DNA from 2 places in the Ruegeria sp. AP12 genome. Region 1 is predicted to be linked to the other one. Evidence: riboswitches for the same ligand, from Rfam matches in the RefSeq annotation. Region 1 holds a riboswitch; the other holds the start of a gene.
What was found. A riboswitch is a leader RNA that binds a small molecule or an ion and turns the genes downstream of it on or off. The one in region 1 is predicted to bind cobalamin.
Positions count from the first base shown of each region.

Region 2: another riboswitch for cobalamin. It lies ahead of ACR0E6_RS01740 (DUF1636 domain-containing protein); the one in region 1 lies ahead of ACR0E6_RS19945 (hypothetical protein).

Region 1 covers NZ_JBQFVZ010000011.1:1,550-6,830, reverse strand. Annotated here, with positions in the region: gene ACR0E6_RS19960 (bifunctional 2',3'-cyclic-nucleotide 2'-phosphodiesterase/3'-nucleotidase) at 1-1,493, shown strand, start outside; RNA gene ffs (signal recognition particle sRNA small type) at 1,533-1,631, shown strand; gene ACR0E6_RS19950 (alpha/beta hydrolase family protein) at 1,661-2,518, opposite strand; cobalamin riboswitch at 2,677-2,897, shown strand; gene ACR0E6_RS19945 (hypothetical protein) at 2,985-3,392, shown strand; gene ACR0E6_RS19940 (protein-tyrosine phosphatase family protein) at 3,384-3,896, opposite strand; gene ACR0E6_RS19935 (DNA polymerase III subunit gamma/tau) at 4,070-5,281, shown strand, end outside.
Region 2 covers NZ_JBQFVZ010000001.1:348,680-353,960, forward strand. Annotated here, with positions in the region: gene cobN (cobaltochelatase subunit CobN) at 1-2,062, opposite strand, end outside; gene cobW (cobalamin biosynthesis protein CobW) at 2,066-3,121, opposite strand; gene ACR0E6_RS01740 (DUF1636 domain-containing protein) at 3,118-3,498, opposite strand; cobalamin riboswitch at 3,592-3,811, opposite strand; gene ACR0E6_RS01745 (NAD(P)-dependent oxidoreductase) at 3,915-4,907, shown strand; tRNA gene ACR0E6_RS01750 (tRNA-Cys) at 4,958-5,031, opposite strand; gene ACR0E6_RS01755 (protein-L-isoaspartate O-methyltransferase family protein) at 5,260-5,281, shown strand, end outside.

The DNA.
Region 1 (5,281 bases):
TCCTGTGCAGCAATATGCGCCGCCGGTCGGGGGGTTCGCAACGCTGGCAGGGCCATGCAGTGCTTGACCAATCGATTTCTCTGAACGGGCAAGACATTCCCATCCGCGTGGGCGTGTTGTCGGTTCTGCCCCCTCAGACCGCGCAATGGGAAGCGCACCATCTGGGCCATGATATCACGGTCGAGGACTGTCTGAGCGCGGCGCGACGCACCGTGCAGATTCTGAAATCGGCGGGGTGTGATCTGGTCATCGCGCTGGCCCATTCCGGCCTCGGTCAGGATCAGGATGTACCGGGGCTGGAGAATGCCGTGATCCCGCTGGCCGCCATTGACGACGTTGACGCCCTCGTGGCCGGGCACACGCATCTGACCCTTCCCGGCAACGACCATCAGGGGCTGGCCCATGTCGACCCCGAGGCCGGATTGGTCCATGGCAAACCGGTTGTCATGCCCGGGTCCGCAGGAAGTCACCTGGGCGTGATTGATCTGAACCTGTGCCACTCTGCCGATCTCGGGTGGCAGGTCATCGACCAGCAGGTCGCGTTGAGACCGCTTCGCCGGACCAAACCCACCCCTGAAACGCCAGAGGATCCCGACATGGTCCGGCTTTTTGCACCCGTGCACGCCCGAACCCGCACCAAGATGGCCGAGCCGGTGGCGCGAATCGCACAACCGATGCACAGCTTTTTCAGCTTTTGCGCCGTTGATCGGGGGCTGGCTCTGGTGGCCTCGGCGCAGGCCGCCGCCTTGCGCCCCTATCTGTCCGGCACCCCACTGGCCAATATGCCCATGTTGTCCGCCGTTTCGCCCTATAAATGCGGTGGTCGGTCCGGGCCGCGCTATTATACCGATGTCCCGGCGGGCGAGGTGTGCCTGCGCCACATCGCGGACCTTTACGTCTTTCCGAACGAACTGAGGGCGGTGAAGGTCAGTGGCGCTCAGGTGCTGGACTGGCTTGAGATGTCGGCGGGTCTTTTCAACACCCTGCGTCGCGACGCCGAGACCGATCTGATCGACTCCGGTCGGGTTGGGTACAATTTCGACCTTCTCTTTGGCCTGACCTACCAGATCGACCTGTCCTGCCCGGCCCGGTTTGACGCTCAGGGGCAGTTGATCGACAATTCTCACCGCCGCATCCGGCAGGCCAGAATTGACGGGTCTACGCTTGACCCCAATCAGGATTTTGTGGTCGCGCTCAACAACTATCGCGCCAATGGTGGCGGGCATTTCCCGTTTGTGGAAACGGCTGAGCCGATCAACCTGCCCGCAATAGATATCAAGCGAATCCTACGCGATTATCTGACCGGGACCCTGCCCGCCGACCCGCTGTCTCAGGCGGTTCATCCGTTTTCGTTCACGCCGCAGGTCGGGGTTCAGGTGATCCTTAGAACAGGGCCCGGCGCGCTGAAGTACCTGCCCGAATTGCAGAACTACGACCCTATCGTTCTGGACCCAGACCCGCAGGGGTTCGAACGCATCCGGCTGACACTCTGACGGGTTGTCATTTTCCCCAGGCTTCCCTATATCAAGTGCTGAGAGGTTGGCGCGGGCGAGCGCCTCGCCAACCTGGTCAGGTCCGGAAGGAAGCAGCCACAACGAGCCCCGCTTGGGTCGATGTCCAACCTCTCACCTTTCCCCCACGTATCCGCTCATCAGCACGATCAGGCAACCAAACGGGGCCAGATTGCCGAATTCCGGCGGGCAAATGCGCCGATATGGCCGATCTCTTTCACTCCGAACTCCTTGGGCGACAACAGGTGCCGCCGCGCGCCCAGCCCATACAGATCCGCCAGACGCCATACGGCTTTTGGCGGGACGGTCTGATCGTCGTCGCTGGTGAACAGATCCACCGGAACACCCAGATCCGACCAGCGCGCCGGTGGCAGTTTTTGCCCGATCTCAGGCACATAATTCAGCGGCGCGGTGCACCACCTGCGCCATTGCCAATAGACAGAGCCCGGCAGATCGGCGCCGAACCCAATGGCTTTACCGGGCAGATACCCCAGGGCTTTCACAAGCAGCGGTACATGCCCATGCCAGAACGCCCAGGCCAACCCCCGATAGGGCCATGGGTGATCGGACAGCGTCACCAACCCCGAGCAGACACAGATCATCCGGTCGATCTGGTCAATATCCGGCTGAATCGGCCCCAGCATTCCGCCGACGGAATGACCAATGCTCCACTGCCGGGCGTCGGGAAACCTTCGGCGCATCTCGGCCCGTGCTGCGGGCATATCGATCAGCGCCCAATCCGACATCGTGACCTGCGAGTCGCTCATGGGGCCGGAAACAGAGTGACCGAAATCACGATAGTCATACGTCAGGCAGGCCATGCCACGCTCGGCAGCCAACCACCGGGCAAAGTGCTGGTAGTAGTCGCGCGGCACACCGGTCGCCCCGTTCAGTACCACCACCGTTTCGGGATCAGTAAAAGGCCGATACAGCCGCGCCGACAGCTGCGCCGGACCAGCGGGAAACTGGAAATCCTCGATCTTCACGTGCTGCTGCGTGTCCAACATCGAACCTGTGGGCCTTTCTGAACCAATCGGTTTACCTGCCCAAGAGGCACAACAACCCGCAGCCGAGTCAACCCTGCTGCCACTTGACCACACGTCGCCCGGCACAAGGCATGTGTACGTGACCCCCAAAACCCCGCTTGACTCAGAACGCGAACAGACGCTAGCGGTTGTGTGATGGTTTCCGATCCACACAATAGGTCGGGATGAAAAGGGAACACGGTGCGGTTCTGCCCGGTCAAACCGGAACGAACCAAGGCCGCGACTGCCCCCGCAACTGTAAGCGGTAAGCGATGCCGGAATGCCACTGGCCGAAAGGCTGGGAAGGTCGGCAAAGCAACGACCCGCAAGTCAGGAGACCTGCCATCATCAACGTAACCGAAACTCGGGCGGGGTGTCCGGGCAGGTCCTGACAGCGCATAGCTGAAACGCCTGCCAACGTCCCCGTCCGCCGCGCGGAGGGAGCAGGATGATCTGGAAGACAAAAACCCACGAATACGTGGCGACCATTTGCCAACGCACAGGCGGGCCCTGCCCCGCAATGGCGCGCATGGCACGCGCGCTGGCAGAGGCGATGAACAAGGCCGACCACGTCACCAGCGAACGATTCGAAATCGAAGGCAGCAGCGACCTGACGCATTGCGCGCAAGGGTGCATGGCCCGCTTTCGCGCCGGACCAGAACAGATACGCATCTTCTGCGGGACCGAGGCGGACACGCCGATCCAAACGCTGGATACCTATGCCGACCTGATTTTTAACGAAACATGCGCGGCCCTTCCGTCCGGGGCCTTGCCAAGAACGCCTTGCGCCATGCTTGAGGTCTTGGCCCTGAGGCCTTCAAGACCAGTGCAGGAACCGGCACGGGTATCAGCCTGAACGCGCATCCAAAGCTGCGTGGGTCGCATTCGTGGCCCATGCCATCTGCTCGTCGGTTTCCACCGCGCAGGGGCGCAGGGCCCGCAACCGGGCCAGCGCCTTGTCTGCCGGTTCCCCGCATTCCAGCATCAGGCGCAAGACCACCATACCGGATCGCCCGCACCCACCCCGGCAATGCACCAGCACCCGGCCACCGCCGGACAAAGCCTGCCGCGCCGATGCGCTGACCGACCCCCACCGATCCTGAACGGCGCGCGGCGGAGCGCCAAAATCCTCGACCGGCAAATGAACCCATCGGCTGGCGCGGCCCTGAATGTCACTGCCAAAGGTCCGGGCCCCGTCCTGCAACATCTCAACTTCCGTGGTCATCGAGATCACAAGACCGGGTTTCCAATCCGCGATTGTATCCAGATCGCCCGCATAATCTCCGCCGCGTCCCGGCATCGAGGTCACCGCAAGTGTTCCGCCTCCGACTTGCAGCGCGTAGACGACCAGTTGCGACATCAAAGATTTCCTCCCAAACCCAAGCCTGCTTTTAAAATGTGCTTCAAAAATACTGAGATTCCAGTTTACGCCGATCTCGGGTCTTTCCAAACCAAATTTCGCCGACCCTGCGGTGGACGCGGGCTGCAGCGACCACTACGCTGCGACGACGTCCCGAATCCGCCAGAGCAGACATGACCGACACAGACAGCCCCGCCTATCAGGTTCTCGCCCGCAAATACCGTCCGGAAACCTTTGCTGATCTGGTGGGTCAGGATGCCATGGTGCGCACGCTGAAAAATGCGTTCGAAGCCGACCGGATCGCCCAGGCCTTTGTCATGACCGGCATCCGCGGCACCGGCAAGACGACCACGGCGCGGATCATCGCCAAAGGTATGAACTGCATCGGCCCGGACGGAAGTGGCGGTCCAACGACTGAGCCCTGTGGCGTCTGCGAGCATTGCACCGCGATCATGGAGGGCCGCCATGTCGACGTGATGGAGATGGACGCCGCCAGCCGTACCGGCGTCAATGATATTCGCGAGATCATCGACAGCGTCCGCTACCGCGCCGCCTCGGCCCGCTATAAGATCTATATCATCGATGAGGTTCACATGCTCTCGACCAGCGCCTTCAACGCGCTGCTCAAGACGCTGGAGGAGCCGCCCGAACATGTGAAGTTCATCTTCGCGACCACCGAGATTCGCAAGGTGCCGGTCACGGTCCTGTCCCGCTGCCAGCGCTTCGACCTGCGCCGGATCGAGCCCGAAGATATGATCGGTCTGCTGCAAAAGATCGCCAGCGCCGAAGGGGCCGAGATTGCCGAGGACGCGCTGGCCTTGATCACCCGCGCGGCCGAGGGGTCTGCCCGCGACGCAACCTCACTGTTGGATCAGGCGATTTCTCACGGCGCAGGCGAAACCACCGCCGACCAGGTGCGCGCCATGCTGGGGCTGGCCGACCGTGGCCGGGTGCTGGACCTGATGGATATGATCCTGCGCGGCGATGCCGCCGGGGCCCTGACCGAGCTTAGCGCGCAATATGCCGAAGGGGCCGACCCGCTGGCGGTGCTGCGCGATCTGGCCGAGATCACCCATTGGGTCTCGGTCGTCAAAATCACGCCGGACGCAGCCGAGGATCCGACAGTATCCCCTGATGAGCGCGCCCGTGGCCAGCAGATGGCCGACGCCCTGCCCATGCGTGTGCTGACCCGCATGTGGCAAATGCTGTTGAAGGCGCTGGAGGAGGTCTCGGCCGCCCCCAACGCCATGATGGCCGCCGAAATGGCAGTGATCCGTCTGACCCATGTGGCCGACCTGCCCAGTCCGGAAGAACTGATCAAACGTCTGCAGGATGCACCTGCGCCACCAAATGGCGGACCGGGCGGCGGTATGCCGATCCACGGC
Region 2 (5,281 bases), on a different contig from region 1:
AATTGCCGGTCACGTCGGGCACCCGGCCAAAGACATGCAGCCCGTCGCCGAACTGGCTTTCCTTGATGTCACAGACAAAGCGGTCGATGCGGGTAATCGCCTCGGCGGTACAGGTGGCCTGATCGAGGTCCAGGTCGCTTTCCAGCCCGATGGCCTGCGCCTCATCCCGGATATCCTCTTGCAGGCGGTCGCGGCGCTTGGGGTCCAGCCCATCGGCGTTTGAAAACTCGTCCAGCAGAGATTCCAGCCGCACCATCCGATCCGGCGTACCGCTTTCCTTGAGCGCGGGCGGGATATGGCCCAGCGTGACGGCCCCGATCCGGCGTTTGGCCTGCGCGGCCTCGCCGGGGTCGTTGACAATGAACGGGTAGATGACCGGCAGATCGCGGATCAGCGCCTCGGGCCAGCAATCGGCGGACAGGGCGACGGATTTGCCGGGCAGCCATTCCAGCGTGCCATGCGCGCCGATATGGATCAGCGCATCCGCACCCAGCCCTTGGCGCAGCCACAGGTAAAACGCCACATAGCCGTGGCGCGGAGTGCGCGAGAGGTCGTGGTAATCGTCATCGCGCAGCTCGGGCGAGCCGCGTTCCGGTTGCAGTGCGATCAGGGCCTTGCCGCGTCGCAGGGCGGTGAAATGGAAGGCTCCATCGGCGCAGGCCGGGTCATCTTCGGGCTTGCCCCAGACGGATTGCAGATCACTGCGCAGGGTTTCGGGCAATTCGGCCAATGCGGTCAGGTAGTCCTGCAGCGGCCATGAAATCCGGGCATCCGGCAGCGCATCGGCAATCGGCTCGGCAGGGGTGGTGTCATAGCCTGCGCCTTGCAGATCGGACAGCATCGCCTCGGCCGAGGTCAGCGCGTCGAGGCCTACCGCATGGGCCATCTGCCAGTCCTTGCCGGGATAGGTGGACAGCACCAGCGCAGGCGTCTGATCGGCTTTGGGTTTGTCGTGCAGGTTAAGCCAGCCTGACACGCGGTCGATGATCGCTTCGATCCGCTCGGGCTCGGCCCGGTGGGCGAAACGGGAATATTCCAGATGCGGGTCGCGCTTGCCCGGTTCCTTGAACGAGGCGATGCCCGCTGAAATCCGCCCGTCCACTTCGGGCAGTACCACATGCATGGCGAGGTCGGCGGGGGATAGCCCGCGTTCCGCCTCGGCCCATGCCTTGCGGCGCGAGGTGGCCAGCGCGACCTGAAACACCGGCACGTTGGCGGCGTCCAGAGGCGAGGTGCCCGACGCGCCTTTGCCCGAGAATGAGGTGGCGTTGATGATGGCCGACGGGGCCAGTGCCACGACCTGTTCACGCAGCCAATCCGCCGCTACAGGGGCTTTCAGCGACGGAGCGAACAGGCCCACCGCCTCAAAACCCCGAGCGCGCAGGCTGCGGATCAGGACCGCGACCGGGGCGGTGTCGGCTGAGGTCAGATAGCCGCGGTAGAAGGTGACGAGGATGCGTTTCGCATCGCCCGAAAACGCCGTATCCACCGGGATCACGCCGCGGTCCGGGCACCAAGCGCCACATTCAGGCAGAGTCTTGGCCCCCATCACCGGTCCGGCATAAAGCCCCGCCGCCAGCGCCATCTGCGCCAAGGCGGCCTGTGCCGCGACCTCTCCACCGGTGTCGCACAGATGCGCCAGCCGCCGCAGGGTCGAGACGGGAAGGGTGGAATAGTCATCCAGCCGCGTATCCTCGCGCCCATCCGCAGGCAGCACCGCCAGCGCGATGCCCTTGGCCTGCGCCAGTGCCAGAACCTGTTGCAACCCGTAGGACCAGTAGGGCACCCCGCCGATCAGGCGGATCAGGATGCCCTTTGCACCCTCCAGCGTCTGTTCGACATAAGTATCGACCGACAAAGGGTGTTTCAGCGCCGTCAGGTTCGCCAGCCGCATCGTCGGCATCCGCCCGTGAGCGCCCCCACCGCGATGCCAGCCCGCCGCAAAAGCGCCAAGGTCACTGTCCGAGAACGACAGCACCACCAAATCCGCCGGGCTCTGGCCCAGATCGGTCGGGGTCTCGGTTTCCTCTAACCCGTGGCTTTCGCGGAAGACGACGTGCATGGCTTACTCGGCAGCCTCGGTCACACCCACGAGGATATTGCGGATCGCGGCTTCTTTGATGTCGTCATGCTCGGCAATGACCACAAGGCGCGAGCGGCGCTCCTCACCGGGCTCCCAGGGGCGGTCATATTGGTGCCGGACGCGGGCACCGACGGCCTGCACCAGCAGACGCATGGGTTTGCCCTGAACGGCGGCATAGCCCTTGACGCGCAGGATGTTCAGCTCATTCGCCAGACGTTCGATCTTGGCGACCAGATCGGCGGGTTCGGTCTGTTCCGGCAGTTCGACGATGATGCTTTCGAAATCGTCATGCTCGTGGTCGTGGTGGCCGTCGTGATGCGACGGTCGAGCGTCCATGTCATCCTCGGCGGCGGCCTCAAGGCCCAGCACGACGCGCACGTCCACGGCACCTTCGGCCACTTCAACCACGGGCAGAGGGCGCGGGGCTTCGGCCGCGATGATTTCTTTGGCTTTCGCCACACCTTCGGGACCGGCCAGATCGGGTTTGGTCAGCAGGATGATGTCGGCGCAGGAGATCTGGTCCTCGAACACCTCCGACAAAGGTGTTTCGTGGTCGATCGAGTCATCGGCCAAGCGCTGGGCATCCACCGCCTCGACATTCGGGGCGAAGCGACCGGCGGCGACAGCCTCGGCATCTGCCAAGGCGATCACGCCGTCCACGGTGATCTTCGACCGGATATCGGGCCAGTCGAACGCCTTCAGCAGCGGTTTCGGCAGGGCGAGGCCTGAAGTTTCGATCAGGATATGATCCGGGCGCGGCTCCAGCGCCATCAGCGCCTCGATGGTGGGGATGAAGTCATCGGCCACGGTGCAGCAGATGCAGCCATTGGCCAGTTCCATGATGTTTTCCGCCGGGCAATCCGGGATCGCGCAGGATTTCAGGATGTCGCCATCAACGCCCACATCGCCGAACTCGTTGACCACCACGGCCAGACGTTTGCCTTGCGGGTTCTGCATCAGATGCTTGACCAGCGTCGTTTTGCCCGAGCCCAGAAAGCCGGTGATGACGGTGACGGGGAGTTTTTCGAGGTTGCTCATTTCAGGGCTCCAATCGGGGGAATGCGCGAGGCGCAGTTTTTGCGAAAATGTTCGGGGCGCTCGCGCCATTTGACCAAGCCGTCCTCGGTGGCCAGATACTTGGTCGCTCCGTCGACGATGACGTCAACGTGATCGGTTTCGTTGAGGTTCTCATAGACAAAGGTCCAGCGATCCGGCCCGCCACGCAGCACGATGGAACAGCCCTGATCGCAATTCGACAGGCATTCGACGGCTTTCAGTGTGACGCCCTCGGGCAGGTCCGCCTGTTCCAGCGCTTTGTGCAGCAATGTGCCGGGGCGCTGGTCATCATCCTCGATGGGCAGACCACGGCGGCACGTGGTGCAAACCAGCAGCTCGACCGGCGCAGTCTCGGTCATGTCTCTCATCCCCCCAAATCCTCTTCGCGGGGGACGGGGTTTCATGCGGGCCACGCGATGCACATGGACCCGACACCGGAACACCCCGCCCGGTTTCAACTTCGGGTGCTGGCAGGTCTCCCGGCTTGCGGATGTCAGAGGCCCGGTTCGTCTGGCTCCTCTGTCGGATGTCCCGCCTTCCCGGCCTGGCAGGCCAGTGGCATTGGGCACCCTCTCCGGTCACGGTCGCGGGGGCGGCTGCGTTTGGCGGATAAACCGTTGACGCATTCCCTTTTCATCGGCTGTCGCCGACACCAACGACAGGGACATGCGGCACGTGTGGGCAGGTTGTCAAGCGCGATGCGACCACCATCGCGTGGCTAGGATGAAAAGCGACCTGCCAGCGTCGCTGGGCGGCATGACGCGGTGCCCGCGACATGGTCGCATACCGGAAAACACGCAGGGAGACGCGAATAATGAAAGTTGGGTTCATCGGACTTGGAAATGTGGGCGGAAAACTCTCGGGCTCGTTGCTGCGCAACGGGATCGACCTGACGGTCCATGACCTGAATGCAGACCTGGTGGAAGAATTCGTCGAAAAGGGCGCAAAGGCCGCCGAAAGCCCGGCCCAGCTGATGCGCGATTGCGACGCGGTGATCACCTGCCTGCCATCGCCTGCCGCTTCGGACGCGGTGATGCAGGAGATGTTGCCCGAGGTCGGCCCCGGCAAAATCTGGATGGAAATGTCCACCACCGACGAGGCCGAGGCCAAGCGGCTGGGTGCCATGGTCATCGAGCGGGGCGGGGCGGCGGTTGATTGCCCGGTTTCCGGCGGATGCCACCGGGCGGCAACCGGCAATATCTCGATCTTCGCGGGTTGCGACCGGGATACCTTTGAGCGAATCCTGCCCTTCCTGACAACGATGGGCCGTCGGGTGTTGCATACGGGCGATCTGGGCTCGGCCTCGGTTCTGAAAGTTCTGACCAACTATCTGGCCACCGCCAACCTGATCACCTGCGCCGAGGCATTGGTGACCGCCAAAGCCGCCGGGATGGACCTGAACACGACCTATGAGGCGATCAAGATCTCGTCCGGTACGTCGTTTGTGCATGAAACCGAAAGCCAGGTCATCCTGAACGGTTCGCGCGATATTTCCTTTACAATGGACCTTGTCAAAAAGGATATCGGCCTGTTTCAGGACGTCGCCGACCGCGCGGGTGTCCCACTTGAGATCAACCCGATCATGATCAAGATCTTCGAGGACGGCATCGCTCGTTACGGTGACCGCGAGCTGTCGCCCAACATCATCAAACGCCTGGAAGACGCCACCGGCCTCGACATCCGCGCGCCCGGCTTTCCACCTGAAATGCAGGACGATGAACCTGAAGAACCGGGTTATGAGGTTGTCCCGGCGGGGCGCGATTCCTAAGGGAGGCGCGCTTTCGTCTTTGCGTCGCGAGGTGAAGGTATTGAAGGAAGTGGAGGCGAGTACCGGAATCGAACCGGTGTACACGGATTTGCAATCCGCTGCGTCACCACTCCGCCAACTCGCCTTTTCAAGTAAAATCAAATACTTGCCGTGGTGTGACAGGCGTTTTAGCAGCTTTCTTATGGGGCGTCCAGAGGATTGCGTGTAATTTTGGCGCCTGAGGCGGGAAATGCTGATCTGGGCCGGATCACAAACCTGTCGCACGGGCCGGGCTGTGGCAACAGGGCCGTTGCCGGTTGCTGCGGGATGTGGCAAAAGCCAAAAAAACGTGGGAATTCAGACGAGAGATCACATGACAGATTTCGCAACCCGAC